DNA from 2 places in the Peribacillus asahii genome. Region 1 is predicted to be linked to the other one. Evidence: riboswitches for the same ligand, from Rfam matches in the RefSeq annotation. Region 1 holds a riboswitch; the other holds the start of a gene.

Region 1 (4,435 bases):
CCTACTTCAATCGTGTGAAGGGCGTTAGCCCAACGATAAGTTGGGGAGGAATTGCCGTCAGATACGGTATGGTACGGTGAAAATCGTAAGATTTTGTGCCATATCAAGTATCTGAAACTTCCGCCTTGCCTCCTCCTTCCTCTGTTTAAGTTATTTACTTTCACTAAAAATTGGTATAATTTAGTTAGTGAAAGGTGGTGTGAAAATAATGTCTACCATTACTGCAAAGATACAAATCTATGTTTCCGATAATCAAACTCAAAGTTTAAGGATAACGACTAGTGCTTATCGCAAAGCTTGTAATTGGTTATCGAAACACATATTTGAAACAAAAAACCTAAACCAAACAAGTCTTAATAACTTGTATTATTCTGATTTGCGAAATCAATTTGGACTAAAAAGTCAAATGGCTCAATCCGTGATGAAAACCGTAATCGCTCGTTACAAGTCGGCTAAATCGAATGGACATGAATGGTCTTTGATTGAATTTAAACTTCCTGAATATGACCTTGTATGGAATCGTGATTACTCACTAACTAAAAATCAATTTAGCGTAAATACATTGGATGGTCGTCTAAAGCTAAATTATGAGCGTAAGGCTATGAAGAAATACTTCAATGGTACTTGGAAATTTGGCACTGCTAAATTAGTGCATAAGTACAAGAAGTGGTTCTTGCATATCCCGATGACAAAAGAGTACCCAGTATTAGGCCTAGCAGATGTAAATAGTATTGTCGGTATTGACTTAGGAATTAACTTTCTTGCTACTACTTATGATAGTCAAGGTAAAACCACTTTCTATAATGGCAACATTGTTAAGCATAAGCGTGGTAAGTTTAAAGCTACTCGCAAACAACTCCAAATGCGACAAACACCATCTGCTCGTAAGAAACTAAAACAAATTGGTTCAAGAGAAAACGGTTATGTAACGGATGTAAACCATCAAATTACAAAGGCACTCGTTGATAAATACCCTAGAGGTACTATGTTTGTTTTAGAAGATTTGACAGGTGTTCGTACCGAGACTGAAAAAGTACGAGTGAAAAACCGCTATGTTTCGGTGTCTTGGGCTTTCTACCAGTTCCGTCAAATGCTTGAGTATAAAGCTGAATTGAATGGACATAAGGTGATTGCGGTAGACCCAAAATATACTTCTCAAACTTGCCCTAAATGTGGACACGTTGAGAAAGCGAATCGCAATAAAACACTACACACTTTTAAGTGTAAAAATTGCCAATACCAATCAAATGATGATCGTATTGGCGCTATGAATCTACACCGTAAAGGCATTGAACATATTGGTGTAGTTACCGCAAGAGTACAGCTCTTGCGGTAGGGGCGAAGTCAACCGTCCTTATGTTCCACCAGGCTAAGGTAGGAGAGATTGCTCGTTCGTACTACTGGGGAGGAACAAGCGTAGTTGCTCTCTATGAGGGTAGAAGCACTGTCAAACTCTGACAGACGCAAGCCCCCACTTCAAACAGACCGTAAGGTCGTTAAGTAGCGGGTTGTTGACTATTTCACCGTCTTTATAAATATTTTAGAACTGTTTTGAAATAGTTAGAGTAATGTGATTACGTGTTAATATATTGAGTAGGAATTTGAAAAAAGTACACATTTTAGTAAATTAAGAAAATGTGAAGATATTAAAAATTTACATATTTATTGAAGGGCAGGTATGAAAAAAAGCTGTCATCTTCGAACGGACGAAGTATTGACAGCCTTTTTCTATTTAGGAAATCCATTTTGAAAATTGAATGCGTTTATTCATGGCATATATAATAGGAGCTCCGATTAGCATGACGGTAAACTCTCCAACCGCTGTTGTGAACCAGCTAAGCCAGAACGGAAATCCTAGTGCAAGATGAAGTTCAAGCGCAATCATAAACATCGTGAATGTGAATACGAGAATATTAATGATCATCAACACTTTAATATTCTTAATATAACGTGAAGCAAAAATCACAATGAGTAGTGCTAGTAAGGACTGTCCAACGCCAAAAATTAAATCGTAAGCAGCCATTGGGGAAAATAAATTGGTAATAAACACCCCAGCTACAATTCCGTAAATATACTTTTTGTTGAATACAATCAAATGATTAAACAGTTCAGGAATCCGAAACTGAATTGCGGAAAAAGCAATTGGGTTAATCACAAGTGAGACAGCCACATACAGGGCTGCTAAAATTCCATTGACTATTAATGTTCTGCTATTCATTGTTGACTCTCTCCCTAGTTTTTTATCGTGGGATGGTTTCGAACCACGTTTTTGAGTGAACGCTCAATGATTAATAGTATAGGATGTAAGCTTATTTCGTCAATAGAATAAGGGACTAGTGTTTATTTCCATAGATAGAGCAATGATAAAGGAAATAATTCTGAGTCATTTCATTGTATATTAATAGAAAATTATGATTTCCATGATTGCTTTATTGACTTTTCTGAAATCTAAAGTATGATTTTAATCATAGTTTCTAAAAAAAAGGTGAGATTAATATGGTGAACATTCGGAAGGCTAAAGCAAGTGATGTAGAGGCTATTTATAGCTTGATTAATATGTATGCTCAACAAGGTCTTTTGCTCCCGCGTACCCGCGAGTCATTGTATGAAAATCTTCAGGCTATCTGCGTGGCAACTATTGATGATCAGGTTGTAGGGGCAGCGAGTCTTCATATATTAGGAAAAGATTTATCAGAGATTCGCTCGCTTGTCGTAGCTGAAGAGGCAAAGGGAAGAGGGATAGGCAAATTACTTGTTGAACAGATTGTAGAAGAAACAAGAAAAATTGAAATTAAAAAGCTCATTTCTCTTACTTATCAAGTTACATTTTTTGAAAAATGCGGATTTCAGGTGATTCAGAAAGATGAGATGCCTCAAAAAGTGTGGAAGGACTGTTTGAATTGCAGCAAGTTCCCAACTTGTGATGAAATTGCTATGGCTATATATCTGTAAAAGAGTTGCTATTTAGTATGCTTCTTTGATTGATAAAGGAATCAATTAACAACCACCTTCGAATATTTTTGAGAGGTGGTTCTTTCGTTGTTTAGGAAGTTATAAAATGCTTAAATTGTGGATAAGCGCTTTCAGCCTCTAGTTTCTCAAGGTTGCGGCCTGCCCAGCCGATGAAGTCCAAGAGCGACTTCATCTTCTAGCTTGTAAGCAGCTGTCGCAGAACAAGGCGCTTTCGCTTTTGTTCTGTGTTTAAGGAAGGAGCTGATTTTTATACTTTTTGAGTTTACGAATGACGGACGGTTGGCTGATGCCAAGAAAGGCAGCCATTTTATATGTTGATTTGCATTGTTGATACGCTTTGGAAATGGTCCATTTTTCTACTTTTTCTAAAATAGTTTTAAGATCATAACTTTCAATCATTGTTTGTTCAATAATAAGAGAGGGTTCTTTTTGTGAAGTCGAGCTTTGATCTATGATAGAAGAAGGAAGAGCACTTGGGAAAATCATTGTTTCATCAGTAGTTAAAATAAGTCGTTCAATAAGATTTTCTAATTCGCGTACATTCCCAGGCCATGTATACTGAATTAAAGCTTCATATGTCGAGGAATGTAATTTTTTATTTGTCTTATACTTCTTATTAATTAATTCGAGATAGTGATTAATTAATAAAGCAATATCCTCTTTTCGGTCACGTAAAGAAGGAATATAAAGTGGAATGACGCTTAATCGATAATATAAATCAAGCCGGAATGTCCCCTTTTGAACCATTTCTTCTAAATGTTGATTAGTAGCCGCTGCAAGGCGGAAATCAATATGGTACTCCTTCGTTCCTCCAATTCTTGTGAATTTTTTTTCCTGCAACACCTTTAATAATTTTACTTGAATGGCCAAAGGCAGCTCTCCAATTTCATCTAAAAACAAAGTCCCATTATGGGCTTGTTCAATTAATCCTTGTTTCCCTTGCTTTAGGGCACCAGTAAAAGATCCTGGTTCATAGCCAAACATTTCTGCTTCGAATAAACTTTCGGGTATGGTACTACAATTCACTTCAATAAAAGGTTCCTTTTTGCGATAGCTTTGGTTATGCAGTTTGCGAGCAAACATACTTTTTCCGACACCTGACTCTCCTAAAAACAACACAGTTGCATCTGACTCAGCAACCCGATGAAGCGTTTTTTCAATGTGCTCCATTTTTTTGCTGCGGTAAATAACCCCTGCTTTCCCACGCAGCTCCTTAACTTCTGTTTGATAGCTTTCTATTTTTCTCTTTAATTGCTCATATTGATGTTGAAGGTTATTAATCTCTGTTTGATCTTGGGCATAGCTAATCACTAAAATAATCTTTCCATCATCGTTAAAAATCGGGTAGGCAGTGGCCATCACTACTTTTCCTGTTATCGTATGCTGCATCACTTCAATTGATTTTTTTTCGTTAAGTACCATCGCGGTAATAGATGGAGAAAGAATTCCTTCTGCTTCAAGC
Region 2 (4,435 bases), 1.2 Mb from region 1:
TACGGAAAACAACATCTGAACAACGATCATAAACTAAACGAAAAGTTTCGATATTTTTATCGAAATTATCAGAAAGGAAATCTTCTGGCTTAGAATTCTGCTGTTCCTGTTCGTTTTGTAAATTATTCTTTTTGGGCTTGGGTTTCCTTAAAAGTTTATTTATATTTCGAATCAAGTTGCTTCCCCCATTTTTTTGCAGGTGACTATAAGCTCTCTTTTTCTATAGTTCTTCATTAAGGGTAATTTATACAAAACCATTAAGAAATTTCCTGATTCTCCACTGTACTAGTGATTTTCTTCATAAAGAACGGACAGGCGATTAGGGTGAATGAGAAAAGGCTCAGTCATAAGACTGAGCCTCTTCACTATATTAATTAACGACAGTTTTCTTCTCTAAACGAACATATACCTGATTCAAGATGAACGCACCAATCATTTGAACAATTGTTTTGACAATAATTTGCCCTACAATAGCAGCAGGTACAGCTTCCCAAGGTAAAATGTTTGCACCAAATGGGCTTAAACCAATCACAACGAAAATTACCGAATCGAGAAACCCGCCAACAATTCCGCTATAGAATACGCGCCAGCTCATCGGTAACTTCAAACGCGAGTAAATTTCTGTATCCGCAGATTCCGCAACGATAAATGAAAGTGCGGAGGCTGCAACAATTAATAATGTATCCCCTAATGTAAACGATACAGCTGCTGATAAAATGAGCGCTGTCACAATGAATCCATATGTCTTCGCTCGACCATATTTATTTTGAACAAGATCCCGAAAGATAAATGTTGCTCCAATTAACAAGGTTCCCATCGGTACGATAAATACACCAAATTGGAGCGGTGCAAAAGCCGCCGTTACCACGTTCGCAGTCACAATCGATAGTAAATAGAATAATATTCTCATATCTTTATACTCCTCGTTTATTGCCCCAAATATACGTATGCAACTGCGGGAGCACCTTCACATTTGTAACAGTCTGATCTTGCACAACTTTATCAATTAACCAATCATATTTTTGTAGAAGTCTACTAATCAATCTAGAATCGTCCGTCGTCGTACTATCATCATTTCCAACCTGAAAAAAGAACGGAATGTCCGGGTAGCGATGATGCATCGCTTTTCCATACTCATAATCTTCATCATTAAAAATCACAACCTTAAGCGAAACATGGTGTTGATTGTTTTGCAACTTAGTGAAGATTTCATCAAGTATCCCGAAATCTGTTTTCATTCCCGAGCTAGGCGGCTTAGGAGAAATCGTCAGCTCATTGATTTCATAAAACCAATCCTGCCATCTGCTTCCCTGTGTTTCCACGCCCATTTTTATCCCCTGTTCTTTTAAGAGCGCAACTAAACTGCCTAGATTTTTCAGTAAAGCTGGATTGCCGCCCGAAATCGTAACAAAGGAAAAACCATCTCCACCGATTCTTTTCAGTTCATCCCAGATTTCTTCCGCGGTCATCTGAGTAATGTATTCTTTCCCACTTCCATCCCATGTAAAAGCTGAATCACACCAGGAACAAGAATAATCACAGCCAGCTGTACGTACAAACATCGTTTTTTGTCCAATCATAGAACCTTCCCCTTGTATGGTAGGTCCAAAAATCTCCATAACGGGAATTTTACTCATCTTCCATCCACTCCCGTCTTGCTTCCGCATAGCTCGTTGGCGTTTCAAATAGTCGAACAAATTCTACCCGAGCTCCTTTATATTGAGGCTCTTCACGCAGGGCATCCGCCATTTTTTCATATATCCAAACGACCATATTCTCTGCCGTTGTATTCATCAATGGCAGCGTTTCATTTAAATAGCGGTGATCTAAATAAATTTCAATTTTATCTTTCCATATCTGTTTAATATCACCGAAATCCATCATCAAACCGCGGGCATCAGTAAATCCGCTTAAGCCAAAGACAACTCGATACGTATGACCATGCAAGTTTTTACATTTTCCTTCATAACAATGAAGATGGTGAGCGGCATCAAATGTGAATTCTTTACTTACAAGAACGCGCTTCTTATGATAGTTTAATTGATTTCTTTGTATATCTTGATCTAGTTTCTGGAGCTTATCAACAATTCGAAATCCATACATGCCTTTAAGACTCCTTCCGTTTACTTAAATAGTCTACAAGGCCTTTTTGTCTAAGCTTACAAGCCGGGCATTCCCCACATCCATCCGCAATGATTCCGTTATAACACGTTAATGTTTTTTCACGAACAAATTCAAATGCGCCTAACTGATCGGCAAGCTCCCAAGTTTCTTCTTTATTCAACCACATTAACGGTGTATCAATGACAAACGAATTGTCCATTGATAAATTCAATGTCACATTTAACGATTTAATAAACACATCGCGACAATCTGGATAGCCGCTGAAATCTGTTTCACATACACCAGTGACAATATGTTTCGCACCGATTTGGCTCGCAATCACACCGGCAAACGAAAGAAATAGTAAATTACGTCCTGGCACGAACGTCGAAGGTAATTCACCATCTTCACCATCCTTTACCTCAATATCATCACGAGTCAACGCATTTGGAGCGAGTTGATTTAACAAAGACATATCTAAAATATGATGCTTGATACCAAGCTCATTTGCAATATTTTGTGCACACTCAATTTCCAGTCGATGACGCTGATTATAATCAAATGTGACCGCCTCAACTTCAGCAAATCTTTCTAATGCCCAGAACAAACATGTCGTACTATCCTGACCACCACTAAATACAACCACTGCTTTTTCCTTTTTCATTCCTAAAAAACTCCTTTATAACGAAAAAACAGCACCCTAAGACAGAGTACTGTTTCTTCTTAGTTTTTTAAAGAGGGTAGCTAGAACCTCTTCTGCACATTAGCAGATTATTTTAATTCCTCACTTATAGTATAGCGAAACTGCAAGTAATGCAAGCGTTTTTTACCCTTGCGATAGCACCCTTTTCGCCTCTTCTTGAAGAGCTTCTAATCGTTTCTTATCTTCCACTCGCTGCAGCGACTGCTCTTCTTTTACTCTCTTATACTCTACAATTCCTTTTTCGATTGTCGTCCACATCGTCTCAATCGTTTCCATTTTTATGCTGGAGCTGCCTGTTCGCTGAGCAATTTCAACACTTTGATTCATGATATCTGAAGTTACTTCCGTTAACATTTGATTCGCTCTTTCTTCAAAAGCATTTAATGAATCAGAATGTAATTTTTGACGCTTCGCATACACCGTATTAATAATCCCCATTTTAAAAATCGGAATCACCGTTACAAAGTTACTATTGATTTTCGCCATTAAATCATTATTCCCACGCTGCATTGTCTTAATTTGTGGCGCAGCAACAACAGCAACCATTCTTGCTTTCTCTAAATCATCAATCTTCCGTTCTAATAATTCTTGAACTGTTCGTAATCCTTCTAATTCAATGCGCGCTAATTGATCTCCTGTATTCACACGTTCCTCATACTGCGGAATCAGTGTATCTCTTACCTCTTCCAGCTTCATTTCAGCTGCTACGACATATTTCTCTAATTCAAAGTAGTATTGAATATCTTCTTCATACAGTCCTTCTAAATCATTGTTTGCACGCTTTAGTTCGTCTTCCATAATCGCAAATTGGGCATTAATTTTATCTAGTTCACCGCCTAACGTTTGATATTTTTTAAACACATCTTCAATTGTCTTTTTCGCACGCTTGAATAATTTATCAAGAAACCCAGGCTCTTTCATAATTTCATTTCGATCAAAGCGCTTCATTAATTTTTCTAATTGGTTAAGTAAGTCGCTCGATTTCTCAATATTTGTTACCGTCATCGAATGTAAGATTCGATCTGCAAAACGAGATAAACTATCAGCTGGTTCTTTTCCAAGCGTTAATAATTGATGCTGATCTTTAATATCGAGCGATTGAACTAACTGCAACACTTGTGGTTCTTGGCGTAATTGAGCACGTAATTGCTGCGCTGTATTTGGATTTAACTCTTGTTTTTGAAGTTGTAAATCAGCTGTCATGGTATCCCACTCCTATACTTAAAATATTTTTTTAATAATCTTCTTAATAATCGATTCTTCTTTTTCTTGAAACTCCTGTTGAAATTCCACTTCTTCTAACCAATGAACATCATAAAATGATGGATTAATAAACTGTTCAATATCGTTATGTCCGGCTGGATTATACCAAATTACATCACAGCCAAATTCATTTAAAAACAAAAGAAGGGCAGCATCTTCCCTAGAAGGCTCTCCATTCTTCTCCATATTATAAAGAACCAGACGGGGAATTTCTTGAGCATAATCAAACTGTTGCAGCAATTGGAGAACTACTTCCGGCATCATATTAGCCTGTTTAAATAGAAATAACTGAAGATCATAATCGGATTCTCCTGCTATTTTATTTAATTTAGGATGTTCGCAGTACGCTTTAATCGTATGAGCAAT

The links. A riboswitch is a leader RNA that binds a small molecule or an ion and turns the genes downstream of it on or off. The one in region 1 is predicted to bind preQ1.
Region 2: another riboswitch for preQ1. It lies ahead of queC (7-cyano-7-deazaguanine synthase QueC); the one in region 1 lies ahead of BAOM_RS02705 (QueT transporter family protein).

What each region holds. Positions count from the first base shown of each region.
Region 1 is NZ_CP026095.1:519,266-523,700, forward strand. Features, by position in the region: gene BAOM_RS02700 (RNA-guided endonuclease InsQ/TnpB family protein) at 209-1,336, shown strand; gene BAOM_RS02705 (QueT transporter family protein) at 1,733-2,218, opposite strand; PreQ1 riboswitch class I at 2,227-2,271, opposite strand; gene BAOM_RS02710 (N-acetyltransferase) at 2,497-2,952, shown strand; gene BAOM_RS02715 (sigma-54 interaction domain-containing protein) at 3,202-4,435, opposite strand, start outside.
Region 2 is NZ_CP026095.1:1,730,900-1,735,334, reverse strand. Features, by position in the region: gene BAOM_RS08430 (spore germination protein) at 1-175, opposite strand, end outside; gene BAOM_RS08425 (VUT family protein) at 371-910, opposite strand; gene queE (7-carboxy-7-deazaguanine synthase QueE) at 915-1,637, opposite strand; gene queD (6-carboxytetrahydropterin synthase QueD) at 1,630-2,103, opposite strand; gene queC (7-cyano-7-deazaguanine synthase QueC) at 2,108-2,767, opposite strand; PreQ1 riboswitch class I at 2,821-2,863, opposite strand; gene BAOM_RS08405 (toxic anion resistance protein) at 2,930-4,009, opposite strand; gene BAOM_RS08400 (YceG family protein) at 4,028-4,435, opposite strand, start outside.